DNA from 2 places in the Streptomyces sp. NPDC058371 genome. Region 2 is predicted to be linked to the other one. Evidence: riboswitches for the same ligand, from Rfam matches in the RefSeq annotation. Region 2 holds a riboswitch; the other holds the start of a gene.
What was found. A riboswitch is a leader RNA that binds a small molecule or an ion and turns the genes downstream of it on or off. The one in region 2 is predicted to bind guanidine.
Positions count from the first base shown of each region.

Region 1: another riboswitch for guanidine. It lies ahead of ACFWM2_RS26940 (DMT family transporter); the one in region 2 lies ahead of ACFWM2_RS04835 (MBL fold metallo-hydrolase).

Region 1 is NZ_JBHXJC010000010.1:159,285-175,108, forward strand. Features, by position in the region: gene ACFWM2_RS26910 (SGNH/GDSL hydrolase family protein) at 1-650, shown strand, start outside; gene ACFWM2_RS26915 (DUF1707 domain-containing protein) at 783-1,709, opposite strand; gene ACFWM2_RS26920 (ATP-binding cassette domain-containing protein) at 1,719-2,696, opposite strand; gene ACFWM2_RS26925 (ABC transporter permease) at 2,703-3,554, opposite strand; gene ACFWM2_RS26930 (ABC transporter permease) at 3,625-4,392, opposite strand; gene ACFWM2_RS26935 (transglycosylase domain-containing protein) at 4,628-7,054, shown strand; gene ACFWM2_RS26940 (DMT family transporter) at 7,075-7,395, opposite strand; guanidine-III (ykkC-III) riboswitch at 7,426-7,507, opposite strand; gene ACFWM2_RS26945 (GroES family chaperonin) at 7,572-7,916, opposite strand; gene ACFWM2_RS26950 (DUF3618 domain-containing protein) at 7,960-8,298, opposite strand; gene bcp (thioredoxin-dependent thiol peroxidase) at 8,508-8,975, shown strand; gene proP (glycine betaine/L-proline transporter ProP) at 9,255-10,763, shown strand; gene ACFWM2_RS26965 (HNH endonuclease) at 10,841-11,989, shown strand; tRNA gene ACFWM2_RS26970 (tRNA-Leu) at 11,954-12,038, shown strand; gene rdgB (RdgB/HAM1 family non-canonical purine NTP pyrophosphatase) at 12,093-12,695, opposite strand; gene ACFWM2_RS26980 (hypothetical protein) at 12,749-13,141, opposite strand; gene rph (ribonuclease PH) at 13,243-13,977, opposite strand; gene ACFWM2_RS26990 (glucose PTS transporter subunit EIIB) at 14,072-14,305, opposite strand; gene ACFWM2_RS26995 (PTS transporter subunit EIIC) at 14,482-15,771, shown strand.
Region 2 is NZ_JBHXJC010000001.1:1,113,972-1,129,795, reverse strand. Features, by position in the region: gene ACFWM2_RS04870 (glycoside hydrolase family 88 protein) at 1-1,087, opposite strand, end outside; gene ACFWM2_RS04865 (FG-GAP-like repeat-containing protein) at 1,362-2,834, shown strand; gene ACFWM2_RS04860 (DUF1206 domain-containing protein) at 2,921-3,754, opposite strand; gene ACFWM2_RS04855 (hypothetical protein) at 3,751-4,167, opposite strand; gene ACFWM2_RS04850 (MurR/RpiR family transcriptional regulator) at 4,340-5,263, shown strand; gene ACFWM2_RS04845 (hypothetical protein) at 5,688-6,071, shown strand; gene ACFWM2_RS04840 (antibiotic biosynthesis monooxygenase) at 6,135-6,701, shown strand; guanidine-III (ykkC-III) riboswitch at 6,744-6,810, shown strand; gene ACFWM2_RS04835 (MBL fold metallo-hydrolase) at 6,823-7,776, shown strand; gene ACFWM2_RS04830 (YkvA family protein) at 7,786-8,091, shown strand; gene ACFWM2_RS04825 (CAP domain-containing protein) at 8,173-9,582, shown strand; gene ACFWM2_RS04820 (serine hydrolase domain-containing protein) at 9,753-11,000, shown strand; gene ACFWM2_RS04815 (adenylate kinase) at 11,022-11,558, opposite strand; gene ACFWM2_RS04810 (glycoside hydrolase family 65 protein) at 11,582-13,948, opposite strand; gene ACFWM2_RS04805 (beta-phosphoglucomutase family hydrolase) at 13,945-14,682, opposite strand; gene ACFWM2_RS04800 (nuclear transport factor 2 family protein) at 14,747-15,142, opposite strand; gene ACFWM2_RS04795 (nucleoside/nucleotide kinase family protein) at 15,229-15,824, shown strand, end outside.

The sequences.
Region 1 (15,824 bases), on a different contig from region 2:
CGGTCGTCGCGATCGGCGACTCGCTGACCGACGGTGTGACGTCGACCGTGGGCGCCAACAAGCGCTGGACGGACGTGCTTTCGGAGCGGCTGCGGAACGCGGCCGGCTCGCGCGACGTGCCCCGCTACAGCATCGTGAACCAGGGCATCAGCGGCAACCAGGTGCTGGCCGCGGGCCTGGGCCGCCCCGCCGACAACCCGAGCGGCCTGTCCCGCTTCGAGCGCGACGTCCTCAGCCGTACGAACGTCAAGGCCGTCGTCATCGACCTCGGTGTCAACGACATCCTGCGCAACCCGGGCCGGGCCGACGCCGACCGGATCGTCACCGGGCTGCGCACGCTGGTCCAGCAGGCGCACGCGCGCGGGCTGCGCGTCGTCGGCGCCACGCTGATGCCCTTCCAGGGCCACCGCGGCTACCGGAACGACCGTGAGGCGGTGCGCGAGGCCGTCAACGCGCGGATCCGGTCGGGCCAGGTGTACGACGCCGTGGCCGACTTCGACCGGGCACTGCGCGACCCGTACAACCCGCGCCGACTGCGCGCCGACTACGACTCGGGCGACCATCTCCACCCGAGCGACAAGGGCTACCAGCGGATGGCGGACGTGTTCGACCTGGAGAGCCTGAAGGGGGCGGCGCCGGCGGAGCTGTGACGGAGGGTCAGGAGACCCAGGCGGGGCTCAAACCCCGCCGCCGGGTCCCATGATCCGGTCCCGCCGCCCCGCCCCGCCGCCGGGTCCCGCGGTCCAGTCCCGCCGCCTCGTCCCGCCGCCGGGCCCCGCGGCCTAGTCCCGCCGCCGGCGCTCGTCGCGGCGCGACTCCCGGCGTTCCCGGTGCTGTTCGCGGCGCTCCGCGTGCCGCTCCCGGCGCTCCTCGTGCCGCTCGCGCACAAGGTCGCGATGCTCCTCCCGCTCCCCGCCGGCGTCGTTCGCGCCGTCGTCGAGGGCGTCCAGGTCGTCGCGGCCGGACCCGTAGAGCTCCCGGCGGGCGTCCTTGCGCTCCAGCTTCTGCCGGCGGCGCTCCTCCTTCAGGCGCTGGCGTTCGGCGCGGGGCAGCTTGCGCTCGACGCCGACACCGCCCCAGAACGCGAAGCCGGTGACGATCACGCGCGGGGCGCCCGGATCCCCCGGGACGCCGTCCTCACGGTGGTCGAAGCCGCCCATGATGCCGATGCCGCGGACGACGACCTCGACGCCGGGCGGCACCACGATGTTCATCCCGCCCATCACCGCGACGCAGTTGAAGACGACCTCGCGGTCCGCGAAGTTCGCGTCGCGCAGGTCGATGTCCCCGCCGCCCATGAACGAGAAGGAGGTGAAGCGCCGCGGCGCGGTCCAGCGGCCCTTGCGCTCGAACCCCGACAGGATCGCCACACCCCACGAGGACGAGCCCTCGCCACCGACGATCCGCTCGCCCCAACTCCCGCTCTCCGCAGGCGGCTTGACCATCGACACGGGGACGACGGCCGCCGCGCCCGGCAGATCGCGGGTGATCGGCGCCAGCTCCCCGTACGTACGCGCCGCGTACGTGGCCTCAAGCCGCTCCTCGAACTCCGCCATGTCGAGACGGCCCTCGGCGACGGCGTCCCGCAGCTGCTCGGCGACTCGTTCACGATCGGCGTCGGAGGCACGCAGCTCCGGGCTCGGCAGGCCGGAGGCCCGCGGCACCGGCAGCTCGTCGTCGTTTCCCCGGGAAGGCTCGGCGTCGGTCATGAAAGCAGCCTACGAGGTCGCCTTCTCCGCGTACATCTTCGCGATGACCGCCTCGATGTCGGGCTCCCGCACCGACAGATCGACCAGCGGATAGTCCGCCGCGATCCGCGCCACCAGCGGAGCCGCCGATTCCGCGGCCGGGAAGGCGAGCCACTGCCGCGGCCCCTCCACCCTGACCACCCGCGCCGACTCGATCTCGATCGGCGCCAGCTCCCGCTCCAGGTCCACGACCAGGGTCCGCTCGCTCTCCCCCACCTCGTGCAGCCCGGCGAGCGGACCGTCGTACATCAGCCGCCCGTGGTCGATGACCATCACGCGCCGGCACAGCTGCTCGATGTCGGTGAGGTCGTGCGTGGTGAGCAGCACGGTCGTGCCGCGCTCGGCGTTGAGCTCCCGCAGGAACTCCCGGACCTTGGCCTTGGAGACCACGTCGAGGCCGATCGTCGGCTCGTCGAGGTAGAGCACCTCGGGGTCGTGCAGCAGCGCCGCCGCGATGTCGCCGCGCATCCGCTGCCCGAGCGAGAGCTGCCGCACCGGCACGTCCAACAGGGCGTGCAGCTCCAGGAGTTCGACACACCGGTCGAGGTTCGCCCGGTAACGGGCGTCGGGGATGCGGTACATGCGGTGCATCAGCCGGTACGAGTCGATCAGCGGGAGGTCCCACCACAGCGTCGTACGCTGCCCGAAGACGACCCCGATGCGCTGCGCGAGGCGGGTCCGCTCGCGGGACGGGTCGATGCCGGCGACCCGCAGCCGGCCACCGCTCGGGGTGAGGATCCCGGTCAGCATCTTGATGGTGGTCGACTTGCCCGCGCCGTTCGGGCCGATGTAGCCGACCATCTCACCGCGCGGCACGGTGAAGGAGAGACCGTCGACCGCCCGGACCTGCCGCCGCTCGCTGCGCAGGAAGCCGGTCTTCTTGCGCACGTCGAAGACCTTCTCGACGCCGTCGAGCTCGATGAAGGCACCAACCTGGTCTGTTTCCAAGCGAGTTCAGCTCCCCGTACTGCGATAGGAACGAAGTCCCGCCCGCCAGGCCAGCCCCGCGAGCGCGCAGCAGCCGGCGGCCACCAGCGGCGGGGCGAAGGCGGCCCACGTCGGCAGGTCGAGCGGATAGGGCCGCCCCAGCACATACAGCGCGGGCAGCCAGTTGACGAAGGCCAGCGGCAGCACGAAGGTCACCCCGCGCACCAGGTCCTTGGCGAAGACGGTCGGCGGGTACTGCAGGAGCGTGTTGCCGCCGTACGTGAAGGAGTTCTGCACCTCGGAGGCGTCCTGCGCCACGAACTGGAAGGCCCCGCCCGCCACGAACACGGCCCCGAAGATCGCCCCGCCGCTGACCAGCATCAGCGGGATCATCAGCACCTTGAGCGGGCTCCACGCGATGTCGAGCGCGCCGATCGCGTAACCGAGGACGAGCAGGCCCTGGGTGATCCGGCCCAGCCTGCGCAGCGCGAAACGGTCCGCGGCGACCTGCGCGAGCACCGGCGCGGGGCGCACCAGGAGGGTGTCGAGCGTGCCGTCGCGCACCCGCCGGCCCAGCCGGTCCATCGAGCCCAGCACCAGGTCCGCGAGCCCGAACGCGGCGCCCGAGACGCCGTACAGGAAGGCGACTTCGGGCAGGGTGTAGCCGCCGAGCCGGTCGATCCCCGAGAACATCAGCATGATGGCGACGAAGTCGAGCGCGTTCGCCGCGAAGTTGCCGAAGGCGGTCATCAGGAAGGACGCGCGGTAGGCCATCGTGGAGCGGATCCACATGGCGGCGATCATGCGATAGGCGCGCAGTCCGTCGCACACCCGGGCGTACGCCCCCTGCCGCTCGGCCGGCCACCCGGCCACCCGCACCCGCCCGTCCGCCGCGGTCCCACCCACGCCGCCGGGTCCCTCGTATCCGGGCTCGTCCTCGCGTACGGGGCTAGCCACCCTGCACCACCACCCTCCGTGTCGCCACCGACTGCACCAGCCGCCCAGCCGCGAGCAGCGCGAGCGCCCAGGCCGACTGGAAGGCATACGTGCCCAGCGGATCGGCCGTGCCGAGCAGCACGTCCACCGGCGCCTGGATCAGCGACGACCAGGGCAGCGCCCGTACGACCTCGCCGAGCACGCCCGGGAAGACGTTCAGCGGCAGCACCATCCCCGAGCAGAAGAGCCCCGCGATCCACACGATCTGCGCCACGCCCGCCCCGTCGAGGAGCCAGAACGCCGACAGCGCCACCAGATAGCGGATCGAGAAACTGACCAGCACCCCGAGCGCGACCGCGACCAGGAACGCGACCCAGGTCAGCGCGTCGGTAGGCAGCGCGAGGTCGAAGAAGAACGCCCCGAACACCAGCGGCACGACCCCGCGCCCCAGCAGATGGAACAGCGCGCGGCCCGCGTCCTGCGCCAGCCACCACAGCTGAAGGTCGGCGGGCCGGTACAGGTCGATCGCGATGTCACCCGTACGGATGCGCTCGATCAGCTCGTCCTCGAAGCCGCCGCCCATCACGGACACCACCATGAGCAGCGACTGGCCGAGCCACACATAGGTGAGCGCCTGCGCCTGGTCGTAGCCCCCGAGGTGCGGTCTGACGTCCCACAGCGCGATGAAGACGTACGCCATGATCAGCCCGAAGACGGTGTTGGTGAAGACCCCCGCCGCCGTGGCCGCCCGGTAGGTGGCGTGCCGCCGGAACCCGCTCATCGCGACGGCCGCGTACAACCGTCCAGTCCCCACGAGACCGCCCCTTCCGCCGCGTCGGACCAAAGCGCAGGAGCCTAGCCCGCCGGTGACGCCGTGTGCCACGCATTTTTCCCGCAGGACGCGTGCCGAGGTCAGGGAACGGAACGCATGGTGCGACAGTCTTCAAGAGGGGGCGCAGAAGGCGTACGAGGGCGTACGGGAACGTACGACGCGAAACGGGAGTCCGGGCAGACAGATGAGCGACGAGCCGAAGCCGCAGGAGAACAGCCAGGGCTGGGCCCCTCGGGACCCGGAGTCCGCGCACGCTCCGGCACCGGAACCCGGCGCGGCGCCGGGCACGCCCGGCAAGAAGCAGAAGCGCAGGCGCACCGGCTGGCGCCGGCTGCTCCCGACCTGGCGGATGGTGCTCGGCACGTTCATCGGCCTGGTCCTGCTGCTGGTCGGCCTCTTCGCCCTCGGCTACTACCTCGTCCAGATCCCGCCCGCGAACGCCGCGGCGACCAAGCAGAGCAACGTGTACCTGTACGCGGACGGCAGCGAACTCGTCCGCGACGGCGAGGTCAACCGCGAGAACGTGACGCTCGCGCAGATCGCCAAGAACACCCAGCACGCAGTACTCGCCGCCGAGGACCGGGACTTCTACACCGAGTCGGCCGTCGACCCCAAGGCGATGATCCGCGCGGCCTGGAACACCGTCACCGGCAAGGGCAGGCAGTCCGGTTCGACGATCACCCAGCAGTACGTGAAGAACTACTACCTCGGCCAGGAACAGACGGTCACCCGGAAGGTGAAGGAGTTCTTCATCTCCATCAAGCTGGACCGCGAGAAGAGCAAGGACGACATCCTCGAGGGCTACCTCAACACCAGCTACTTCGGCCGCAACGCGTACGGCATCCAGGCCGCCGCGCAGGCGTACTACGGCGTCGACGCACAGGACCTGACGGCCGGCCAGGGCGCGTATCTCGCGGCGCTCCTCAACGCGCCCAGCGAGTACGACGTGATCGCCCACCCCGAGAACAAGTCGGCGGCCCTGGCCCGCTGGAACTACGTGCTCGACGGCATGGTCAAGAAGAAGTGGCTGACCCAGGCCGCGCGGGACAAGGTGAAGTTCCCCGAGCCCAAGCAGACGGTCGTCGCGGCCGGCATGTCCGGGCAGCGCGGCTACCTCCTGAAGGCCGTGAACGACTATCTCGTCGAGAACAAGATCATCGACGAGGCCACTCTCAACGTCGGCGGCTACCGCATCACGACCACCCTGCAGAAGACCAAGCAGGACGACTTCGTGAAGGCCGTCGACGACCAGGTCATGAGCGAACTCGACAAGAAGGACCGCAAGGCCGACAACTACGTCCGCGCGGGCGGCGTCTCCATCGACCCCGCGAGCGGCAAGGTCGTCGCGATGTACGGCGGCATCGACTACACCAAGCAGTACGTCAACAACGCCACCCGCCGCGACTACCAGGTCGGCTCCACCTTCAAGCCCTACGTGTTCACCTCGGCCGTGCAGAACGACTCCGAGACCCAGGACGGCCGCACGATCACGCCGAACACGATCTACGACGGCACCGACAAGCGCCCCGTGCAGGGCTGGAACGGCGGCCCGTACGCACCCGAGAACGAGGACAACGTCTCCTACGGCCCGATCACCGTACGCACCGCCACCGACAAGTCGGTCAACGCCGTGTACGCGCAGATGGCCGTCGACGTCGGCCCCGACAAGGTCAAGCAGACGGCCGTCAGCCTCGGCATCCCGGCGGACACCCCCGACCTGACCGCCACCCCGTCCATCGCCCTCGGCCCGGCCACGGCCAGCGTCCTCGACATGGCCCAGGCCTACGCGACGCTCGCCAACCACGGCAGGCACGGCACGTACACCCTCGTCGAGAAGATCACCAAGGACGGCGCGGAGGACGTCAAACTGCCGGCGCAGAACACCAAGCAGGCCGTCAGCCGCGAAGCCGCCGACACGACGACCGCGATCCTGCAGAGCGTCGTCGAGGGCGGCACCGGTACGGCCGCGCAGGCCGCCGGCCGCCCCGCCGCCGGCAAGACCGGCACCGCCGAGGAGGATCGGGCGGCCTGGTTCGCCGGCTACACCCCCGACCTCGCCACCGTCGTCTCCGTGATGGGCCAGGACCCCGACACCGGCGCACCCAAGTCGCTGTACGGCGCACTCGGCCAGGACCGCATCAACGGCGGCGCCTACCCCGCGCAGATCTGGGCCCAGTACACGAAGGCGGCCCTGAAGGGCAGCCCGGCCAAGGAGTTCGACCTGGAGCTGCAGCCGGGCGCGGAGGAGCAGCAGCCCCCCACCAACGAACCCAGCGACCGGCCCTCCGGCCCGGGCGGCCAGGACAACGGCGGCACGACGACCGACGGCGGAACGACGAACGGCGGCACCACCACCGACGGCGGCACCACGACGGACGGCGGAACGACGAACGGCGGCACCACCACGGACGGCGGCACGACGACCGACGGCGGAACGACCGACGGGGGCACCACCACCGACGGTGGCACGACGACCGACGGCGGCACCACCGACGGAGGCACCACCACCGACGGCGGCGGCACCACAACCGACGGCGGAACGACGGACGGCGGCACCACGGGGACAACCACCGCGGGCCCGCTCAGCCGCCCCACGCACCGGCGCCCGTAGGCCGCGGGCCGGCGGCGGCCTCAGTGGCCGGACGTCGCCTTCAGCCCCACTACGGCCACCAGCAGCAGACAGACGAAGAAGATCCGGGCGGCGGTCACCGGCTCACCGAGCACGACCATGCCGAGCACCGCCGCCCCGGCGGCACCGATCCCGACCCACACGCCGTAGGCGGTACCGATCGGCAGGGACTTCGCGGCGTACGACAACAGGACCATGCTCGCCACGATGCCCGCGCCCGTGAGCACACTCGGCACCAGCCGCGTGAAGCCGTCCGTGTACTTCATTCCGATCGACCAGCCGACCTCGAGCAGACCGGCGACGAGCAGCAGAATCCAGGCCATGACAGGCACCTCCGTCTGGGAATCAACAGGGGTGCGTCGTCTTTGCCCAGGAGCCCTCGTTCGTGCTCCCACCCGGTACGGCGCGTCTCGTCGGGGTCCCTCAAAGGTAGCAAAACCCAGGCGAAAGGGGCTGGTGACCATGGTCACCAGCCCCTTTCGAAACCCTGCGGCAGGCCCTACAGATACAGGCCGGTCGAGTCCTCGGACCCCTCGAAACGGTCCGCGGCCACCGCATGCAGATCCCGCTCACGCATCAGGACGTACGCGATACCCCGCACCTCGACCTCGGCACGGTCCTCGGGGTCGTACAGCACCCGGTCGCCCGGCTCCACCGTCCGCACGTTCTGCCCCACCGCCACGACATCCGCCCAGGCGAGGCGCCGGCCCACGGCCGCGGTCGCGGGAATCAGGATGCCGCCGCCGGACCGCCGCTCGCCCTCGGCGGCGTCCTGCCGCACGAGCACACGGTCGTGCAGCATCCGGATGGGCAGCTTGTCGTCGTGATGGTTCTTCTCGCTCACGCCCCGAACCTACCTGCCTCGGCCGAATCCGTACGCAGTCGGGTCAGCCCCTGCGGCGCCGTGAACCCACGGCCAGCAGACCGACGACCCCGACCACCACCAGGGCCACCGGCACGATGCGCTCCAGCCGCGGCGCACCCTCCTCGGTGACGAACCGCCCCTTCACATCGCCCACGACCCGGTTCACACCGACGTACGCCCGGCCGAGCGTGTGGTCGATGTTCGAGACGACCTTGGCCTTCGCGTCCCCGACGATCGTCTTCGGATGCACCCGCACCCCGATCTCGTCGAGCGTCTCGGCGAGGACCTCGCGGCGGCGCTTGATGTCCGCCTCGATCTGCGCCGGAGTCCTGGTATCCGACGTTCTCGACGTATCCGACACCGCGCTGCCTCCGTGGTCGTAGCGACGTACTGGCTTCTGTGGTCCGGCTCCGTCCGACCCTGGGGCCCGACTCCGCCTTCCCGTGGTCGACAGTCTGTCAGCTCCGGAGCGAACGCACCCCACGGCACCCCTATTGGATGCGCCCCTATTGGGTGCGCCGAAGCGCATTAGGCTCGGTGTCCAAACCGCCCCTGCCACGTGAGGTACCGATGAGCGAGCGACTCCAGCCCGGCGACACCGCCCCCGCTTTCACCCTGCCCGACGCCGACGGCAACGACGTCTCCCTGGCCGCCCACAAGGGCCGCAAGGTCATCGTCTACTTCTACCCGGCGGCCCTGACGCCCGGCTGCACCAAGCAGGCCTGCGACTTCACGGACAACCTCGACGTACTGGCGAGCGCCGGCTACGACGTCATCGGCGTCTCCCCCGACAAGCCGGAGAAGCTCGCCAAGTTCCGCGACAAGGAGAACCTGAAGGTCACCCTCGTCGGCGACCCCGACAAGACCGTCATCGAGGCCTACGGCGCCTTCGGCGAGAAGATGAACTACGGCAAGACCTACCTCGGCGTCATCCGCTCCACGGTGATCGTGGACGAGGAGGGCAAGATCGAGCGGGCGTTCTACAACGTCAAGGCGACCGGACACGTCGCGAAGATCATCAAGGACCTGGGCATCTGACGCACCCGCGCCTGCCCGCACGCCCGTCCCTGCGCGCAAGCCCGCCCCCTGCCCGCACGCCCGAGCTGCCGCACCGCCCGCCGGCGCCGGCGCCGCCCGCGTCTCCGCAGGCCGGGACCCCCGAAGGCCCCGCACGGCCGCCCCCGCCCGCACCCCGGGTGGGGGCTCGCCCATATGTGACGGAAGTCCCTCTCAGTGAGGACTTCCGTTTGCGGTCGGCAACCCCGAGCAGGTGATCCCCTGGAAGTACGTGCGTCCAGAAACGAAAGGATCACCCCCATGGCGACCACCGCGCCCGAAACCGCAGAGGTCGCTGCCGATCCCGAGGCAGTGAAACGTCACCGCACGCTCTTCCGCGCCGTCCGGCGCCGCCGCAACCCCCCACTGCGACGCACCGACATCACCGTCACCGACGAAAGCGCGGTCAAACGCGCCGTCAAAGCCGCCTCGCTCGGCAATGCCATGGAGTGGTTCGACTTCGGCATCTACAGCTACCTCGCCGTCACCATCGGCCACGTCTTCTTCCCGTCCGGGAACGGCACCGTCCAACTGCTCTCCTCCTTCGCCACCTTCGCCGTCTCCTTCCTCGTGCGGCCCATCGGCGGCATGGTGTTCGGGCCCATGGGCGACAAGGTCGGCCGCAAAAAGGTCCTCGCCCTGACGATGATCCTGATGGCCATCGGCACCTTCGCCATCGGCCTCATCCCCGCCTACGCCACGATCGGCTTCTGGTCGCCCGTCCTGCTGATCCTCTTCCGCCTCGTCCAGGGCTTCTCGACCGGCGGCGAGTACGGCGGAGCGTCGACCTTCATCGCGGAGTACGCCCCAGACAAGCGCCGCGGCTTCTTCGGCAGCTTCCTGGAGTTCGGCACGCTCGCCGGATACGTGGGCGCGGCCGGCCTGGTCACCCTGCTCACGACGTTCCTCGGCAGCGCCGGCATGGAGTCCTGGGGCTGGCGCATCCCGTTCCTGGTGGCCGGGCCCATCGGCCTCGTCGGCCTGTACCTGCGGCTCAAGCTGGACGAGACCCCCGCCTTCCAGAAACTGGAGGACGCGACCTCGCACAAGGCCTCCGACGCGGCCTCCACGGTCGAGACCACCGCCAAGGGCGACCTCGCGAAGATCTTCCGCGACTACTGGCCGACGCTGATCCTGTGCATCTGCCTCGTCGGCGCGTACAACATCACCGACTACATGCTGCTGTCGTACATGCCGACGTACCTGTCCGACGAGATGGGCTACAGCGAGACCCACGGCCTGCTGATCCTGATCGCCACCATGGCCGTGCTGATGCTGATCATCAGCCAGGTGGGCCGGCTCTCCGACCGCTTCGGCCGCAAGCCGCTCCTCATGTCCGGCATGCTCGGCTTCCTCGTCCTGTCCGTGCCGGCCTTCCTGCTGGTCAAGCAGGGCAGCCTGGTCGCGGTCTCGGCGGGCATGCTGATGCTCGGCCTCTCCCTGGTCTGCATGCTCGGCACCATGTCGGCGGCCCTCCCCGCCCTCTTCCCCACCCAGGTCCGCTACGGCTCCCTCTCCGTCGGCTACAACCTCTCCGCCTCCCTCTTCGGCGGCACGACCCCCCTCGTCATCACCGCCCTCATCAGCGTGACCGGCTCCGACCTGATGCCCGCGTACTACGCCATGGCCGCGGCCCTCGTCGGCGTCATCGCCGTCGCCTGCATGAAGGAGACCGCCCAGAAGCCCCTGGCGGGATCACCCCCCTCGGTCGAAACCCACGAGGAGGCGGCGGAACTGGTCGAGGCCCAGGCCCCGGTACTACGCTTCTGACACCCCGCGTGACTGTCCGATAGTCGGTTCGTTACTCCGTGCGAGGCCACGAACGTGTGGCCGGGGCGGAGGGGAACATGAGCGTGCGGAGCGCACCGGAACCGACACCGGACAACCACTGCGACCGCGGTATCCAGCGGCCGGACCCGTACAGCAAGGAACGGCTCGCGCCGGTCGTCGCCGAGGCCCGCAACCGGACCGACCTGATGCGGCGGCTCGACCTCGGCACGAATGGGGGCCAACGGCGGGTGCTGCAGGAGAAGGTAACGGGACACGGGCTCGACACGAGCCACTTCGGCAAGCGCAGCCCGTGGCGCAAGTACCCGGACGCAGCGATTGCCGAAGCGTGCGCATCATCGTCCTCGTTGCGCGAAGTGGCTCTGAAGCTGGGTGCCACCCCCGCCACGGGCACGCTCTCCCACATCCGACGCCGCATCAGCGCGGCGGGTATCGACATCGGCCACTTCCGGGGCGTGGATCGGCCCGAGTTGGAGCTGCCCTTCACCCGGGAAGAGCTGCGTACGGCCGCCGCTGCGGCAACGAGCGTGCGCGCAGTGGCCCGCGTCCTGGGGGTTCGGGATGACAGCAGCTCGCGCGCGGCACTGGGCCGCATGCTGCGCACCCAGCACATCGACATCGGACACTTCTCGCACCGGCGGGTGCCGATTCCCGAGGACCGGCTGCGCGCCCTCGTACCGAGCGCCTCCAGCTACGCCGACGTGATGCGAGGCCTCGGTATGGAGGTCAACGACACCAACCACCGGCGCGTCCGGCGCGAGGCGTCCCGCCTCAGGCTCGACACCAGCCACTTCAAGCGCCGGGCCTGGGGGCGGCCAGAACGGCCGGCGCCCGCATCGACAGCCCACCGGGTACTGGTGGTTCTCCCGGACCAAGCCGGGCGGACCAACAGGAGCCAGCTCCACCGAGCCCTGGCCGAAGTCGGAGTGCCGTACGTATGCGTAGGGTGCGGCAGCACCGGTGAGTGGCTCGGGCAGCCGATCACCTTGCAGATCGACCATGCCAACGGGGACTGGCGGGACAACCGCCAGGAGAATCTCCGCTATATGTGCCCCAACTGCCATTCGCTCACGAGCACCTGGTGCAGACGAGGCAATCGGCGCCGCGAACGACCCGTCGGCAAAACCCCCGCTCAGGCTGGTCCACCTGCCCGGTACGATGGCATGCGGCTAGCGGCGGTGGCGCAACAGGCGACGCAGCAGACTTAGGATCTGTGGCCCGTGAAACGGCTTGAGGGTTCGAATCCCTTCCGCCGCACCTGGACGGCCTGCGAATCGGCGGACGATTTGCAGGCCGTTTCTGTGCGCGTCCTCAGCCCAACAACTCCCGAACCACCGGCACCAGTGCCCGGAACGCCTTGCCGCGGTGGCTGATCGCGTTCTTCTCGTCCGGGGAGAGTTCCGCGCAGGTGCGGGTCTCGCCGTCCGGCTGGAGGATCGGGTCGTAGCCGAACCCGTTCGTGCCGGACGGGGCATGGCGGAGGGTCCCGCGGAGCTGGCCTTCGACGACGCGTTCGGTGCCGTCGGGGAGGGCGAGCGCGGCGGCGCAGGCGAAGTGGGCGGCGCGGTGAGGTGCGTCGATGTCGCCGAGCTGGGCGAGGAGGAGGTCGAGGTTGGCCTTGTCGTCGCCGTGGCGGCCGGCCCAGCGGGCGGAGAAGATGCCGGGGGCGCCGCCCAGGACGTCGACGCAGAGGCCGGAGTCGTCGGCGACGGCGGGCAGGCCGGTGGCCTGGGCGAGGGCGTGGGCTTTGAGGAGGGCGTTCTCGGCGAAGGTGACGCCGGTTTCCTTGACGTCGGGGATGTCGGGGTAGGCGTCCGCGCCGACGAGGTCATGGGTGAGGCCTGCGTCGGCGAGGATCGCCTTCAGTTCGGTGATTTTGCCGGCGTTGCGGGTGGCGAGGATCAGGCGGGTCATGGCCCTCAGTATCCCCAGGTTCCCGGGGTGCGCCGTGCGCCTTCCGGGCGCTCCTACGGTGTGCAGACCTTCGTCAGTTCGCCCGCCGCGTCGGTGACGGGGCTGATGTCGGGTGTGTTGTCGCCGTTCTTGACGGCGGTGCGGACGTTTTCGACGGCTTGGCTGAGGTCGTCGACGGCTTTGTTGACGTCGGCGTTGTCGGTTTTGTCGCCGATCTTGTCGAGGTTTTTCTCGATGGAGTTGAGGGACTGGTCCGTCTGCGTGGGGTCGTTCGCCGCGTTTTCGACGGCCTGTTGGAGGTCGGTGACGCTGTCGGCTATGGCGTCGGCGGTCTGGACGCAGTCGAGGGCTTTGCTGACGGCGTCGCAGCCGACGGCGGCCGGCAGGGCGATGAGTGCGGTGACGACGGCGATTGCGGCGGTGCGGCGGCGGTGGCGCGCGGCCATGGAACGGTCCCTCCCCGTGGGCATGGTGTGGTCGACCCCGTGGTGTGGTCGGCGGGGCGCACGGCTGGACCGTACGCCCGTACCTGTTAGAACGCGATCGGTTATCGCGCGGTTGCTTCGAGGACGGCGCGTTGGATCGCGGCGAGTTCGTCGCAGCCGGATACGGCGAGGTCCAGGAGGGTGTTGAGCTCTTTGCGGTCGAAGGGTTCGGCTTCGGCGGTGCCCTGGATTTCGACGAATCGGCCGTCGCCGGTGCAGACGACGTTCATGTCGGTGTCGGCTTTGACGTCTTCTTCGTAGCGGAGGTCGAGGAGGGGGATGCCTCCGACGATGCCTACGGAGACGGCGGAGACGGTTCCGGTGAGGGGCTGTCGGCCGGCTTTGACGAGTTTCTTGCCCTGGGCCCAGGTGATGGCGTCGGCGAGGGCGACGTAGGCGCCGGTGATGGCGGCGGTGCGGGTGCCGCCGTCGGCCTGGAGGACGTCGCAGTCGAGGACGATGGTGTTCTCGCCGAGGGCTTTGTAGTCGATGACTGCGCGCAGGGAGCGGCCGATGAGACGGCTGATCTCGTGGGTGCGGCCGCCGATCTTGCCGCGGACGGATTCGCGGTCGCCGCGGGTGTTGGTGGAGCGGGGGAGCATGGAGTACTCGGCGGTGACCCAGCCTTCGCCGCTGCCTTTGCGCCAGCGCGGGACGCCTTCGGTGACGGAGGCGGTGCAGAAGACTTTGGTGTCGCCGAAGGAGACGAGGACGGAGCCCTCGGCGTGCTTGCTCCAGCCTCGCTCGATGGCGATGGGGCGGAGCTGGTCGGGGGTGCGGCCGTCGATTCGAGACATGCGGATGAGCCTAGCTGTACATGGCTGAGGGGCTGCCTCGGGTGTGGGAGGCAGCCCCTCAGGGGTGAGCGGGGGCCGGCGGGGGCCCGTCGGCTCACATCATGTCTTCGATGTCCGCGGCGATGGGGTCGGCGTCGGTGCCGATGACGACCTGGATGGCGTTGCCCATCTTGACGACGCCGTGGGCGCCGGCGGCTTTGAGGGCGGCTTCGTCGACCTTGCTCGGGTCGTGGACTTCGGTGCGGAGGCGGGTGATGCAGCCTTCGACTTCTTCGATGTTGTCGATGCCGCCGAGCCCGGCGACGATCTTCTCAGCCTTGGTGGCCATGTCCCTACTCCCTGATCCGAACCGCTTTGTCGCAGTAACCCACAGTTGGCCCATCTTCGCGAGCGGTCATGTCGCGGGTGCCGAATGATGGCGTTCACGACAGGGCGACCGTCTGTCGACTGGTCTACACCAGTTGGCGGACGGGAGCCAAACCCGGCCCGGTCCGGAGGACGCCGATGAGTGCCGACAGCGCTGCCGCGCCCGCGCGTGCCCGCTGGAACAATGCGTTCCAGGGGTTGCAGAAGATGGGCCGCAGTCTCCAGCTTCCCATTGCGGTGCTGCCGGCCGCCGGCATCCTGAACCGGCTGGGGCAGCCGGATGTGTTCGGGGACGACGGCCTTGGCTGGACCAATGTCTCCAAGGTGATGGCGGGTGCCGGTGGCGCCCTGCTCGACGGTTCGCTGGGTCTGCCGCTGCTGTTCTGTGTGGGTGTGGCGATCGGGATGGCGAAGAAGTCGGACGGTTCGACGGCGCTGGCGGCGGTCGCGGGGTTCCTCGTCTACTTCAGCGTGCTGCGTCAGTTCCCGGAGTCCTGTGCGCAGCAGGCGAAGGTGATCCAGAACATCGGCTGCCAGGCGGCGGACAGTTCGGTGACGGCGTTCACGTACCAGAATCCGGGCGTGTTCGGCGGCATCGTCATGGGGCTGATGACGGCGTACTTCTGGCAGCGTTTCCACCGGACCCGGCTGGTGGACTGGCTGGGCTTCTTCAACGGGCGCCGGCTGGTGCCGATCATCATGGCGTTCGTGGCGATCGCGTTCGCGGCGCTGTGTCTGTGGATCTGGCCGCCGATCGGTGATGGTCTGCAGAACTTCAGCGACTGGCTGGTGAGTCTGGGTGCGTGGGGTGCGGGTGTGTTCGGTCTCGCCAACCGCGCGTTGCTGGTGATCGGGCTGCATCAGTTCCTGAACGTGCCCATCTGGTTCCAGTTCGGGAGTTTCACGAAGCCGGACGGCACGGTGGTGCACGGTGACATCAACATGTTCCTGGCGGGCGATCCGAACGCGGGTCAGTTCACGTCGGGCTTCTTCCCGATCATGATGTTCGCGCTGCCGGCCGCGTGTCTGGCGATGACGCACTGTGCAAAGCCCCATCGCCGTAAGGAGATCGGCGGCATGATGCTGTCGGTCGCGCTGACGTCGTTCGTCACCGGTATCACCGAACCGATCGAGTACTCCTTCGTGTTCATCGCGCCGCTGCTGTACGCGGTCCACGCGGTGCTCACCGGTGTGTCCATGGCGGTGACCTGGGGTCTGGGTGTGCATGACGGTTTCAGTTTCTCGGCGGGTCTGATCGACTACGTCATCAACTGGAACCTGGCGACCAGGCCGTGGGCGATCATCCCGATCGGCCTGTGTTTCGCCGCCGTCTATTACGCGGTCTTCCGCTTCGCGATCACGAAGTTCGATCTGAAGACTCCGGGGCGCGAGCCGGAGGAGGAGGTCGAGGACACGACGAAGGCGTAGGAGTCGGCGCGGTTTCCGTGCCGAATGAACTCGAAGGGCCCCTGGACCGGCCG
Region 2 (15,824 bases):
TCGCGGTGCTGTTGTAGGTGATCGGCTGGCTGGACTCCGGGCGGTCGCCGACGTTCTGGACGTATCCGAGGATGCCGTCCGGGTGTACGGCCGTGGCGACGAGGCCGTTCCAGGCGCGGGCCGCCACCGGGAGGTAGGTGGTCCGTTCGACCAGGCCGGCGCCGATCGCGTACGCCGTGCCGTAGACGAAGAAGGACGTGCCGCTGGTCTCGGGGCCGGGCAGATGCGCGGCGTCGGCGAGGTTGACGTTCCAGAAGCCGTCGGTGCGCTGCACCTTGGCCACGGCCACCACCAGCCGGGTCAGCGCGTCCCGGTACTCGGCGGTGTGCCGTTCGGTCGACGGCAGGGCCTTGAGGGTCTTGGTGTGCCCGCCGGCCACCCATCCGTTGCCGCGCGACCACACGACGGGCTTGCCCGCGGGCGAGAGGATTCCGCCGGGCAGGAACCGCTTGTCCCGGTACCACAGGCCCGTCGAGGCGACGTACAGACCGGGGCCGCCCTCGATGCGCTTGGTGTGGTTGTGGAGCGCGTACAGCTTCTCCCAGTACTGCGGGTCGTTGCGGAGGGTGCCGATACGGGCGAACGGCGCCATGGCCATGTGCAGCGCGTCGTCCCACCACCAGTCGTCGTTCTTGGCCGGCTGGTCCGTGTAGACCATGCGGTGCAGAGAGGTCTCGATCGCGGTGAGCTTGTGCTCGTCGGGCTCGCGTTCGTAGAGGTCGAGGTAGGCCTGTCCGGCGCAGTGGTTGTCGGCGTGGCGCGTGGTGACTCCGCCGCTGAGGCCGTAGGCGTGCTTCTCCGCCCAGCTGCGGGCGTAGCCGAGATAGGAGGTGCTGCCGGTCAGTCCCTGGAGGGCCAGCAGCCCGCTGAAGAAGGTGGCGTTGGCCCACCCGTTGTCGCCGGAGTTCGTGTGGGCGCCTATCCACTGGTCGGCGACCCGCCGCAGGACGGAGATGATCGCCGCCCTCGACGGCAGTTGCGGCGACGGGGCGCGGGGGGCGGCTTGCGCGGTGCCCGTCAGTGGGGGGACAAGGGCGGCGGAGGCGGTCAGGGCGGCCGCACCGGAGAGCAGGCGTCGTCTATGCATATGAACAACTCCTACGAATGGGGACTTCCATCCTCACCGTCCGTACCGGCACATGTCCATGACTCGTCGTCAACTTGTCGTGGGCGCAAAGGAGTTGCCGAAAAGGGCACAGTTCACGTAGCGGAACGCAGGTGCCAGGGGTACGGACCAACGCTCGGCCGTTCGCCCCTGCCGACGCCCGGCGCACCCGCGACCGCTCAGCGGTTTCCGCCGAGAACCCAACCCTTCGGGCGTCTCGTGTGTCTCACCCGGCAAGTACCGGAAAGGGACACGTATGCGCAGACACATCCTCTCCGCCGGGGCCGTCACGGCCCTGGTCGGAGGCATCGCTCTCGCGGGGGCGTCCTCGTTCACGTCGAGCGCCTCGCAGGAGGCCGACCACGCGACGGCGGCCGGGAGCGGAACGAAGGCGAAGGCGGCCGTCCCTGGCAAGCCCGCCGACATCGACGGCGACGGCTACAACGACCTGGGGATCGGGGCGCCCGCCGCCTCGGTCAAGGGCCATGCGAGTGCCGGTTATGTCGCCCTCACCTTCGGCTCCGCGACCGGCGTCAAGGTCGCGCGCCACCAGGGGCTCACCCAGTCCCACGCGGGCGTGCCCGGCACTCCCGAGGCCGGGGACCGGTTCGGGTCCGCGGTCGCCTGGGGGGACCTGGACGGCGACGGTCATGCCGACCTGATCGTCGGGGCGAGCGGTGAGGCCATCGGCGATGTGAAGGGCGCCGGTTCCGTGACGGTCGTCTTCGGTTCCTCGACGGGGCTGTCGGACCGGGCCATCGCCTTCCACTCGCCGACCGTGAAGGCACACCAGGCCTTCGGCGGCCGGATCGCGGTGGGCGACTTCAACCACGACGGGCTGCAGGACGTCGCGGTGGCCGACGGCACGAAGGTCGACGTCGTCCAGGGCGCGAAGAACCTGCGCTCCACGCCGACCCCGAAGATCACCCGCATCACCCCGCCGGGCGGCGGCGCCGGCACCACCGGCGTCTCCAGCGGTGACGTCAACGGCGACGGGTTCGCGGACCTGGTGACCGTGGCCTACAACGACGATCCGGCCGACGAGGGGACGCTCGGCGTACTGCCCGGCTCCAAGAGCGGGCTGAAGAGCACGCCGCTGGGCACGAACGTCGGTCTGCCCTTCGCCGACTACAAGGCCGTGGTGGGCGACGTGAACGGCGACGGCAAGGACGACGTCGTCATTGACACCGTCTTCGAGGACGGGCCCGACGACTATCTGCTGCGCACCTTCCCGGGCACCGCGAGCGGGCTCGACAAGGCCGGCGCGGTGGTGTGGACCGGCGGGCCCCACGAGGGCATCGCCAACAAGCTCGCGGACGTCAACCACGACGGTTACGACGATCTCCTCGTCAGCAACACCACCGCCGCCGACAGCGACGGCTTCTCGAACGCCGGCTCGCTCACCGTCCTGTCCGGCAGCAAGAACTGGCTCGCCGCGTCCGGTGCGCAGACCATCTCGCTCGACACGAAGGGTGTCGTCGGGGTCGCCGAGACGAACGACCAGTTCGGCACGGCGCTCGCGCCCGCCGACTACAACGGCGACGGCAAGGTCGACCTGGCGGTGGGTGTGCGCGGGAAGTGGCGCAACACGGGCGCCGTCAGCATGCTCTACGGCGGTTCGAGCGGGCTGACCGGGACGGGGTCCATCCTGTTCGGTCCGGACTCGTTCGGCTACGCGGCCGTCAACTCGACCTTCGGAGCGTCCCTTTCGGCGTCGCCGGCGTCCTGACGCAGGGCGACGCGACGGGCACGTACGCGTCGCGGCGGAGGCCGGTCCCCATCGGAACCGGCCTCCGCCTCATCGGCCTCCGCCGCTCACACCCTGCGCCAGCGGGCCATCGCGAAGGAGAACAGCCCGAACAGGACCAGACCCATCGCGACGACCACCAGGAGCCAAGGGCCCGCCGGCGTCTGCGCGAACGACCTCAGGGTGTCGTCCAGACCTTTGGCCTTGTCGGGTTCGTAGTCAACCGCGGCCCGTACGGCGAAGGCGCCGGCCGCCGCGAACACCACCCCGCGCGCCGCTCCCCCGCCCACCCCTGAAATGTCGACCGCACGGCGCGTCGCCCGGGTCATCCCACCGAGCTTCATGTGCTTGTGGTACTTGCGCATGACGGCCCGTGCGCCGATCCACACACCCGCCACGATGATGCCGACGCCGCCCAGGCCGACGATCCACTGTCCGCCGGGCACCTCCAGCACCCGGGCCGTCACGTCCCGGGACTGCTTGTCGCTGGAGCTCCCGCCGCCCGAGCCCGCGGCGAAGGAGAGCACGGAGTACGCGACGAACGCGTAGAACACACAGCGCACGGCCGACAGCAGCCGCTTGCGTGCGGCGCCCCCGTCCTGACCGGCCGCACCGAATACGGCCTCGGACAGCCGCCACAGCGCCATGCCGACGAGACCGGCGCCGAGGGCCCACAGCAGCACGGCGCCGAAGGGCTTCGCCGCTATCTCCTCCAGCGCCCCACCGCGGTCCGCCTGGCGGTGCCCCTCGCCGAAGGCGATCTGGATCGCCAGAATGCCGACCAGTACATAGATCACGCCTCGCGCGGTGAGGCCTGCCTTCGCCGCGCCTTCCGTCACTGAGCCCTTCGCCGCCCGGCGGGCCCTCAGCCGGCCACCCCTCATCGCAGCGTCCATGTTCATACGGACCGGATCTCGTGCGCCGACTTGTCTTCCAGCCTGAGCTGGAGCTGGACTTCCTGGTCGCCCGCGTCCTCACCCAGCTCATGCACGGTGAAGGCCTCGCCCAGAACCTCCTGTACACGTTTCACCGCGAGCGGGCTGCCCTGCACATCCGCCGTCACGGGCGCCGAGAGGCCGGCCGGTGGGACGGACTCGTCCGTGGCACCGCCGGGCGCGTCGTCGGCTCCGGACGTGTCGAAGGTGCCGGCCCACATCGTGGGACGGTGCTCCTTGGATTCATGGGGCTCGTCCTCGGCACACCGGTCCGAGGAGAAGCGACTGCACAGTGCCGCGAACAGGCTCCCGGCATCCGCCGCGGAGCAGTCGCTGAGCACCACGTGAACCTGCGATGCGGCCAGCGGACTCGTAGTCATGAAAACCCTCTCCCTCTCGCCCGCGTACAGGCAAGCTGTCGTGCTGCCACGGGTACCCCGCAGGTGGCGGTGAAACGGGGTGCCGCGCACGTCGTCTGTGGGCGTACACCCCCAGGTCAGCAGGGTCCGTGAGCTATGTTGAATCCTTGTGGGACGTGAAGGAGGCGACTCGGTGCCATCGCCGCAGCAGGCACGCGCACAGTCATCCGCGATCACCTCGGGGAAAACGGCCCCTGAGGCGGGCGCGGCTCCGACGTCCCAGCTCAGGGAGCTGTTCGACGGCCCCCGGCTCTCCCCCGGTCAGCGGCGCATCGCCCAGTACCTGATCGAGCACATCACCGAGGCGGCCTTCCTCTCGATCACCGATCTCGCCGAGCGCGTGGGGGTCAGCCAGCCGTCGGTGACGCGTTTCGCCGCGGCGGTCGGCTTCAGCGGTTACCCCGCGCTGCGGGAGAAGCTCCAGGCGATCGCCCTCAGCACCCTGGGCAGCGCGCCCACGACACCGGCGGAGAACCGCAGCAACGAACTGCAGGCCGCGGTGGACGCCGAGATCGAGAACCTGGAGAACCTGCGGCGGGACTTCGCCGACCCCGACCAGGTCATCGCTCTCGGCCGTGCGCTGTCCCGGTCGACGCCGCTGACGGTGCTGGGCCTGCGGATCTCCGTCTCGCTGGCCGAGTACTTCGCGTATGCCGCGCGGCGTATCCACCCGGACGTGCGGCTGGTGACCCGGGGCGGCAGCGTCGCGTACGACGCGCTCCTGCAGTCGCGGGCGGCGGGCGGCACCTGGGTGCTGGCCTTCACCATGCCCCGGCACGCCCAGGAGACGCTGACCGCGGTACGGGTCGCGCGAGGTGCCGGGCTGCGGGTCGCCCTGGTCACCGATCTCGCGCTCGGGCCGCTGGCGGACGAGGCCGACGTCACCTTCGCCACCGGCACCGGCTCGCGCCTGGTCTTCGACTCGTACGCCGCTCCCGCCGTACTGACCGCGGCCCTGCTCCAGGCGATGACCGACGCCGATCCCGAGCGGACGCAGGCCCGCCTGGAGGAGTACGAGCAGATCGCCGATCAGCACCACTTCTTCCTGAAGGACTGAGGCGCCGCCGCAAGCCGTCGAGCCGCCGTCCGGCAGGAAGGATTCCCGGCCCTCGGCGCGCGCCCACACCTCCCCCACCCAGGCCGTACGGCCTTGCTCCCGGGCGGCTGCAACCCCCTCGGCACCCTGTGTGACCAGGGCATCACGGGACGATCCCGTTTATTTCGCGCATGAATTTTTTCATGTCCTTGCGTAACTGGCGGTATATATAAATACTTCTGGCGGATCGCGACCCCTGAGGCCTCGGGGGTGGCGGTCCGTCGTCCGCCCGGGGCCGTCCGCTCCTACCCGCATCGGGTCCCGGGTGTGCGGACGGGACTCGCTCGCGCGAGTGCCGTGGTGGCGGCCCCGGTCAATCCCCTAGGTCGGGGCCGCCCCAGAATCCCCCCACCTCAGCCGCCGACGCACCCCGGAAGCGATGAACATGGCTCTGACTTACTCCCCGACCAGCACCGACTGGCCCTGCCAGGTCAAGAACCCCGGGAGCTACGACTGGGAGAGATCTGCGGCCAGGTGGCTGCGCGAGCTGGTGCCGGCCCGCTACGCCAGCTATCCGGCGCTGATGCGCCACCCCGTACTGCTCGCCCGCCACGCGCAGATACAGGTGCAGCACGAGATGCGGGTCGCCCGCACCGCGCTGCAGACCGCCCGGGCCGAACTGCCCGCACTCGGCATCCCCGAGTCCGTCATCGAGCACACCATCAAGATGTACGCCGCCGAGGTGCTGCAGCTGCATCACATCGCCCGCAGCATCAGAGCGGTCAGCCGGGCGCTCATCGACAACGGCACCACCCGCGCCGCGCACTGACCGCGCGGAACCCGGTCGCGCGTCGGTGCATGACCCGCGTCAGACGTGGCACACGATGTGACCATGAGCGCCACCCACGATCAGCACGGCGATCCGATCACGACCGTCCTCACCTGGCAGGTACGCCCGGGCCACGAGACCGAGTTCGAGGAGTGGACCCGCGGGATCACCCGCTGCGCCCGGCAGTTCCCCGGAAACGAGGGGGTCTCCTGGCTGCAGCCCGAGGAGGGCAACCTCTTCCACGCGGTCCTGCGGTTCGCCGACGCACGCCGGCTCACCGAGTGGCTCGCCTCACCCGAGCGCGCCAAGTGGCACGCGCGGATCGAGGACATCGCCCGCGAGGTCAGCAGCGAACGCCAGTCGACGACGGGGATGGAGACCTGGTTCAGCCTGCCGGGCACGGCGGTGCAGTCGCCGGCGCGCTGGAAGATGGTCCTCACCACGTTCCTGGGCGCCTACCCGTGCACCTTGCTGATCCAGTGGCTGGTGACACCGCGGACGGCCGCCTGGCCCCTGCCGCTGCGCGCCGCCGTCTTCCCCATCCTCCTGCTGCCCCTGCTGACGTACGTGATCATGCCCCGGCTCAGCCGGCTGTTCCGGCTCTGGCTCTACCCGACGCCGGACGCCTGATCGCCGCCGCGGCGGGTACGCGCAAGCGTGGTAATTTCCCCCGCGGCGGCGCGGCCGCGCCCGCCCCGGACGAGATGTGCGCCGTACCCGGTCCGCAAGACGACGCACCTGAGGAGACGTCGTGGACGCGCCAAGGCCGCAGGACATCGGCACCACCGCATCCGGCGGACCCCGCACGCTCGACGTGCGGTGGATCCACGGATCGCCGTCGGCCAAGCACAACACGGACCCCGACATCCAGACCCACGCGTACGACGAACACACCGTCGTTATGCGGCAGAACAAGGCGGTCGACTACGAAGCGCCGTTCATGTACCTGCTGTTCGGTGACGCGCGGGCCGTGCTCGTCGACACCGGTGCCACGGCCTCGGCCGAGCACTTCCCGCTGCGCCGGGTGGTCGACGGGCTGATGGAGAAGTGGCTGGCGGCGCATCCGCGCGGCGGGTACGAACTGCTGGTCCTGCACACCCATCCGCACGGCGACCACATCGCCGGCGACGGCCAGTTCGCCGACCGGCCGGCCACCCGGATCGTGGACGCGACGCTCGACAGCGCCTGGACGTACTTCGGGTTCCACGAGGACCCCGAGGCGGTCGCGCGCGTCGACCTCGGCGGGCGCGTGCTGGAGTGCCTGGCCACCCCGGGCCACCACGAGGCATCGGTGACGTACTACGACCCCTGGACCGGGTTCCTGCTCACCGGTGACACGGTCTACCCGGGCCGTCTGTACGTCGACGACTGGCCGGCCTTCACCCGCACCGTCGACCGGCTGATCGACTTCTGCGGCCGCCGTACGGTCACCCAAGTCCTCGGCTGTCACATCGAGATGACCCGGCGACCCGGCGAGGACTATCCGGTCCGCACCACGTATCAGCCCGACGAACCGCCGCTGCAGATGACCACCTCCCAGCTGCGCGACCTGCGCGCGGCGATCGAGACCGTCGGGGACCGGCCCGGACGGCACGCCTTTCCCGACTTCGTCATCTGCCGTCGCGACACACCGCGCCCGGCGACACCGGAAGACCGCCCGCTCGACGAGGGTGAGCGGGACGACTGCGCACCCGACGACGACTAGGACACAGACATGGACTCCACGACCTGGACGGTGATCCTCGTCGCCGCGATCCTCGCGGCGGCGCTGCTGGGCCTCGCGGTCGTCCTGCTGGTCCGGCTCGTGCGCACCCGCCGTGATCTGCGCCGCGCCGGGCTGCCGTCCGGACCCCGCTGGGTCTTCTGGGGTGCCGTCGTCTACCTCGTACTGCCGACCGATCTGCTGCCCGACCCGGTCTATCTGGACGACATCGGGGTGCTGCTGCTGGCCCTGCGGTCGCTCCGCGCCCCCGTCGCCCCGAGGGAACCGCGGGGTACTGGGAAGGCGTTGTCGGAGTAACGGCCCCGGGGCCGCGGGCAGGACAGCGGGCCGCCCGTGGCGCGGGGGCCGGTTCGGATCCCCTCTCCGACGGGCGGCGCGATGAGCGAGCTGGTTCCCGGGGGCAACGTGCCCCTGCCGGACGGCACCCTGACGCTGCGGGTGCCCGGCCCCTTCGACGTCTCCGCGCTCGTCACCGACGACGGCGGAAGGGTGCGTGGCGACGGCGACTTCGTCTTCTACAACCAGCCCGCTGCGCCCGGCATCCGGCTGCTCGGCGAGGCGCTGACCGTCGATCCGCCAGGTCTGCGGGCGGGGGCGGCCCGGGTCACGGTGGTCATCAGCCCGGCCGGTCCCGGCACCCCGTTCGGCCGGCTGCCCTCGCCCGTCCTGCAGGTCACCGGGCCGGGCGCCCGCGTGCTCGCCCGGTTCGCGCCGCCGCGCCCGCAGCGGGAGACGGTCCTGCTGCTCGCGGAGATCTACCGGCGCGGCCCGGGCTGGAAGCTGCGCGCCCTCGGCCAGGGGTACGCGGACGGACTGGCGGGCGTAGCACGGGACTTCGGCATCGAGGTGACGGAGGAGCCCGCCTCGGCGGCCGGCGGTACCGGCGCGCGGTCGCGGGGCAGGATCACCGCAGCGCCGGCCAGGGGCGGCGCCGGCGGGGCATCGGGAGGCAGGGCCTCAGCACCCGGGGCCGCCGCTCCCTCACCCGGTGGCGGTTCACGTGCCGACGGCCGCTCGGACGGTTTCCTCGACCGGGTGAACTCCGCCCGGGTGAAGGCCGGTTCCCCTCCCGTGTCGTTCGACGCACGTCTCACGGAGGCGGCCCGGGCCCATGCCTCAGCCATGGCCGCAGCGGGGCGTCTCGGCAGCGAGAGCCCGGACGGCGTCTCCGTCCACCAGCGCATCACCGCGAGCGGATACGCGTATCTGACCGTCGGTGAGCAGTTGGTCTCCGGGCCGCGCACCCCGGCCGAGTTCGTCGAGTACTGCCTCTCGGCCGACCGGCCCAGGCTGACCCTGTGCGAACCCCGGTTCACCCACGCGGGGCTGGCCCAGGCCGCCGACCCCCGCACCGGTGACCCGTACTGGACCGCGTTGTGGGCGTGCCCCCTCTCCCCCGCCGGACTGGCGCGCACAGCCGCCGAGGTCATGGCCCTCACCAACGCCGAGCGGACGGCGGCCGGTCTGCCGCCGCTGGCCGACGACGCCGTGCTCACCACCGCGGCCCAGGCGCACAGCACCGACATGGTGACCCGCGGCTTCTACTCCCACACCTCTCCTGACGGCCGCGAGCCCTGGCACCGGGCGGCCGCCGCGGGTTCCCGGCATCGCGCCGTCGGAGAGAACATCGCGTGCGGCCAGCGCTCCCCCGCCGAGGTGGTCCGCGGCTGGATGGACAGCCCCGGACACCGCGCCAACATCCTCAAGCCCGACTTCACCCACCTGGGCATCGGCTTCGCCGGCGGCGGCAGGGCGGCCACGTATTGGACGCAGCTCTTCGGGGGCTGAGCCGCGGATGACGCCCAACATGGGGCCCGGAGCGTCAACTCCACGAAAACACCCCGCTCTCCTGCAACCTGCGGACAGCTACGGCGCGTACACATGGTGCCGTCGGCCGTATCCACGGCGCGGTTCGTGTCGGGCATACGCACCGGCGAAGGACAGGGGAGAAGTAACAGATGGTCTCGAGAACGGTGGGCACAGGGTCGGCGCTCGGCGCGGTTCTGCTCTCCCTCCTGGCGGTTCCCGCACAGGCCGCCGCACCCGCGACGCCGCCTTCCGCCGCGGCAGGCACCGCGGCTGCCGCCGACGCGTTGGCGGCGCCGGACATGGCAGGTCTGGACGAGGTCCTGCGGACCGCGCTGACCCAGGGCGCCCCCGGCGCGATGGCGCGGATCGACGACAACGGCACCGTCCGCACCGCGGCCGAGGGCGTCGCCGACCGGTCCACCGGACGCGCGCTCAGCACCGACGACCGCTTCCGCGTGGGCAGCGTGACCAAGAGCTTCTCCGCCGTGGTGCTGCTGCAACTGGTGGACGAGGGCAAGGTGGACCTGGACACGTCGGTGAACGCCTATCTGCCCGGGCTGCTGCCCGACGACCGGATCACGGTGCGTCATGTGCTGAGCCACCGCAGTGGGCTGTACGACTACACGAACGACATGTTCGCGCAGACCGTCCCGGGCTTCGAAGCGGTGCGCAACAAGGTGTACACGTACCGGCAGTTGGTGGATCTGTCGTTGCGGAAGCCGCTCAACAACGCGCCTGGCGCCGCCTACTCGTACTCCAACACCAACTTCGTGGTCGTGGGCATGCTCATCGAGAAGCTCACCGGCCACGCCGTGAGCACCGAGTACCAGAACCGCATCATCGAGCCGCTGAATCTCACCGACACCTCGTATGTGCACCCCGCCACGGCGCTCGCGGGCCGGCACGCCAACGGCTACCTCACCCCGGACGCGGCCGGGGCGGCCCTGGTGGACTCCACCGAGCAGACCGTCTCCTGGGCGCAGAGCGCGGGCGCCGTCATCTCCAACACCCGGGACCTGGACACCTTCTTCTCGGCGCTGCTGGCCGGCCGGCTCACCTCCGCCGCGCAGCTGACGCAGATGCGGCAGTGGGTGCCGGTCAACAGCACCCAGGGTTACGGACTCGGGCTGCGCCGCCGTGACCTGTCGTGCGGTGTCTCCGTGTACGGACACACGGGCACCGTGCAGGGCTTCTACACGTACGCGTTCACCGCCGAGGACGGCAGTCGCAGCATCACCGCGCTCGCCAACACGTCCAACAACGCCACGGTCCTCAACACGATGGCGGGCACGCTGGAGTCCGCCTTCTGCGGCAAGCCCGCCGCCAAGGCCGCCACCCGGAGTACGGCACCGGTGGAGCAGCACGAGGACATCGCGCCGGGTATCGCCCGCGACTGACTTGCGGGCAACGGCCTCGTGTCAGGAGGCCGCGGTGGAGGTTCGGTTCCGCAACCACCGCTCGGCTTCGGCCGGGCAGTGGAAGCGGATCACCTCCAGCGGTGCGAAACGGGGGTCCTGGGCGCGCCGGTCGATCTCGGCGCGCCGGGCGGCATGCTGGGTCCAGGCCCACCAGGCCGGATGGTCCCGGCGCAACCAGTCGGTCACGGTCTCCCGGTTGCCGCCGAAGACCCGTTCGCGCGACAGCGTCCTGCGCAGTGAGCGCCGCAGGATCCTCGGCATGATCACGCGCCGGGAATAGTCCAGCCACACCACCGTGTCGGCGCGCTCCCACAGCAGATCGCGGACTTCGGGATAACCGAGCGAGTCGAATATCCAGCCCGGCGCATCGGTGATCCGCCCGACCTGAGCGACGAATTCGTCATTCACCGCCCAGCCGGGACCGGTGAAATACAGCGAGTCCATCTCGTGGTACGGCACGGCGAGTTGCCCGGCCAGGCTCCGTGCCAGAGTGGATTTCCCGGCACCGCTGATACCGACCACGAGAATGCGTTTCATCCGGAGAGGATACGGCGGCCCGGTCACACCCCGTTGATCCGGCCCAGCAGCCGGTTGTTCGGGCGGCGGTGCGGCGGCTGGTCCGGGGCCGGGCGCAGCCGGGGTGCGGGGATGTCGCAATGATGGGGTTTGTCGGCGTCGACCGTGAGCGGCTCGCGGTAGTGGTGGATCGTCAGGGGCTCCCCGGCGAGCAGGGTGTAGGTGGCCGTGCCCGCCTTGATCTCCACCCGCAGCCGGCGTCCGAGCAGCTCCAGCGTGAAGGCGAGCCGGCTGAACCGCTCCGGGAGCCGGGGCGCGAACTCGATCGTCTCGCCGTGGTGACGCAGCCCGCCGAAGCCCGCGACCAGCGCCATCCAGGTGCCGGCGAGGGAGGCTATGTGCAGTCCGTCGCGGGTGTTCTGCTCCAAGTCCTCCAGATCCATCAGCGCCGCCTCGACCAGATAGTCGTAAGCGAGATGGGGATGGCCGGCCTCGACGGCGATGACCGCCTGGCAGCACGCCGACAGGGAGGAGTCGCGGACGGTGAGGGGCTCGTAATAGGCGAAATTCCGGGCCTTGTGCTCATCGTCGAAGTAGGGGCTGCACTTGTACATCGCGAGAACCAGGTCCGCCTGCTTCACGACCTGCTTGCGGTAGATGTCGAAGTAGGGGAAATGCAGCATCAGCGGATACTGCTCGGGGCCGGTGGCGGAGAAGTCCCAGCGCTGATAGCGGGTGAATCCGGAGTGCTGCTCGTGGACACCCAGCTCGTCGTTGTAGGGGATGTGCATGGCCTCGGCGGCGTCGCGCCAGGCGGCGCTCTCCTCGTCGTCGACACCGAGGGCCGCGGCCTGCCGGGGATGGCGCTCCACGACGTCGGCGGCGGCCAGCAGGTTCGTACGGGCCATGAGATTGGTGTACGTGTTGTCGTCCGCGACCGCGCTGTACTCGTCCGGGCCCGTCACCCCGTCGATGTGGAACTTGCCCTGGTGGTCGTGGTGGCCCAGCGACCGCCACAGCCGGGCCGTCTCCACCAGCAGCTCGACGCCGGTGTCCCGTTCGAAGCGGTGGTCGCCGGTGACGGCGGTGTAGCGCACGACGGCGTCGGCGATGTCGGCGTTCACGTGGAACGCGGCGGTGCCGGCCGGCCAGTACGCCGATCCCTCGGAGCCCTCGATGGTCCGCCAGGGGAAGGCCGCGCCCTTGAGGCCGAGCTGGACGGCCCGGTCGCGGGCGGCGGGCAGGGTGTTCTGCCGCCAGCGCAGCGCCTCGGCCACGGCGCCGGGCGAGGTGTACATGAGCAGGGGCAGCACGAACGTCTCGGTGTCCCAGAAGGCATGTCCGTCGTATCCCGAGCCGGTGAGGCCCTTCGCGGGGATGGCTCGCTGCTCGGCACGCGCACCGGCCTGCAGGACGTGGAAGAGGGCGAAGCGGACGGCCTGCTGGATCTCCTCGTCGCCGTCCACCTCGACGTCCGCCCGCGCCCAGAAGCCGTCCAGGTACGCGCGCTGTTCGTCGACGAGCCCCTGCCAGCCGCCGCTGGTGGCGCCCGCGAGCGCCGCGTCGACCTGGTCGCTCACGGCGGGCAGCGACCGTGAGCTCGACCAGCCGTGCGAGACGAGTTTCTCCACCCGCAACTGCTCGCCGGGGGCGAGGACCGAGGTGACGGTGAGGCGGGCGACGTTCTGGCTGCTCTCGCTGTCCGTCGCGGTCCCGGCGGGGCCGGTGACGCGATGGTCGGCGGCCGCGCCGACGCGCAGGCCACTGCGCCGGGTGCGGTGCACGAGCCGCAGCCGGCGGCCCGCCGCGAAGTGCTCCTCCGGCTCCAGCGGCGAGTCCAGCGCCACCGCGGCCCGCGGGTCGCCGTTGCGGCCCGGCAGCTGCTCGTTGGCGACGAGTTCCGACTGGACGACGATCCTGGCCTCGCTGTCGACGGCCTCGACCTCGTAGGCGACGGCCGCGATCGCGCGCTGGGTGAAGGACACCAGCCGCGTCGAGCGCACCCGGACCGTCGTCCCGGCCGGCGACGTCCACTCGCACGTGCGGGTGAGCAGGCCGGTGCGCAGGTCGAGTACGCGCTCGTGGGACCGCAGCCGTCCGTAGCGCAGGTCGAACGGCTCGTCGTCGACCAGCAGCCGGATGATCTTCCCGTTGGTGACGTTGATGACGGTCTGCCCGGACTCGGGATAGCCGTATCCCGCCTCGGCGTAGGGCAGCGGGTGGGTCTCGTGGACGCCGTTGAGATAGGTGCCCGGCAGGCCGTGCGGTTCGCCTTCGTCGAGATTGCCGCGCCAGCCGACATGGCCGTTGGACAGCGCGAAGACGGACTCGCTCTGCGGCAGGACCTCCAGATGGAGGACGTGTTCGCGCAGGGCCCAGGGCTCGACGGCGTACGAGGTGTGGGTGATCACCGCGGTGCCCCCAGTTCGGCGAGATCCCGTACGACGACGTCGGCGCCGTGGGCGCGCAGTGCGTCGCCCTGGCCGACGCGGTCGACACCGACCACGTATCCGAAGTGTCCCGAGCGGCCGGCGTCCATGCCGGCCAGCGCGTCCTCGAAGACGGCGGCGGCCGACGCGTCGACGCCCAGGTCCTTGGCGGCGGCCAGGAACGTGTCCGGTCGCGGCTTGCCGGGCAACTGCCGTTCGGCGGCGACCACGCCGTCGACACGGACGTCGAAGAGGGACTCCGCGCCGACCGACTTCAGGACGTCCGCGCAGTTGGCGCTGGACGAGACGACCGCGGTGCGCAGCCCGTGCGCGCGGACGGCCTCGACATAGCGCAGTGTGCTGTCGTAGGCCTCGACTCCGTCGGTGCGGATCAGCTCCAGGAGCAGGTCGTTCTTGCGGTTGCCCAGCCCGTGGACCGTCGCGTCGTCCGGGGAGTCGTCGGGCTTGCCCTCGGGCAGTTCTATGCCGCGGGAGGCGAGGAAGGAGCGGACGCCGTCGGCGCGGGGGCGTCCGTCCACGTACTCGTCGTAGTCGGCGTCACCGAAAGGGCGGAAGCCGTCACCGTCGCGTCGGCGCAGGAAGTCGTCGAACGTCCGCTTCCACGCGGCCGCGTGCACGACGGCGGTCTTGGTGATCACCCCGTCGAGATCGAAGAGGCAGGCCTGGATTTCTTTCGGGAGACCGAGCTCAGTCATGGCTAGAGCCTTCCCCGTGCGCGGCAGGTCACCGAGTGGCGAGCGCCACACCGGGACCGGTGCCTCAGCTCTGCGGAAACGAGTGATGCTCGTGCGCGACCGTCCACCGTCCGCCCTCCTTGCGCAGCCCGAAGGTCAGGCGCAGCCGGAGCGCGGGCCGCGCGGTGAGTTCGTCGGGAGTTCCGCAGCTCAGCAGGGCGTAGGCGTACGCGACGTCGGCGCCCGCGGTGATGTCGAGGGAGTCGATCTCGAAGGACGCGCCCTGCGCCTGCCATTCGAAGAACGGAGGCCAGGTCGCGCGGTACTCGGCGAGCCCGCGGATGCCCTCGTAGGGCGGCGGAACGTCGAACATCACGATCTCGTCCGCGTGGTCCGCGACCACCGCGTCCAGGTCGCCGCCGTGCACGGCCGCGGCCCACTGCTCGATCAGGGTGCGAATCTGCTGCTCGTCGTCGGGCATGATCCGTTCATACTCCTTGTGGGGCATCGGGGGACCGTCCCCCCAGCAGAACTCACCGCTGCCGGACCGATTGCGGGAACACGCCCATGACCTTCGACGAACTCCTGGAACGGGCGGCGGGACTCGTCCGCCCCGGCAGGCGCGCCCTCCTGGGCATCGCCGGCAGCCCCGGCGCGGGCAAGACGACTCTCGCCGAGCAGCTGGTCAGGGCGTTGAACGGAGACGGTGAGCCCTGGGTGGCGCAGGTCCCGATGGACGGTTTCCATCTCGCGGACGTCGAGCTGGACCGGCTCGGGCGCCGGGACCGCAAGGGCGCTCCCGACACGTTCGACGCCTCGGGCTACGCGGCACTGCTGCGCCGTCTGCGCGAGGAGCAGGACGAGGTCGTCTACGCACCGGGGTTCGAGCGGACCCTGGAGCAGCCCATCGCGGGGTCCATCGCCGTTCCCCGCACCGCGCGGCTCGTCGTCACGGAGGGCAACTACCTCCTCGTACCGGACGGTGACTGGGCTCGTGTACGGCCGCAGCTGGACGAGGTCTGGTTCTGCGAACTGGACGAGGAGGAGCGCGTCCGGCGCCTCGTCGCCCGCCACGAGCGGTTCGGCAAGGACCGCGAGGCCGCCCGCGCCTGGGTCCTCGGCACGGACCAGCGCAATGCCGACCTGATCGCCACGACCCGCGG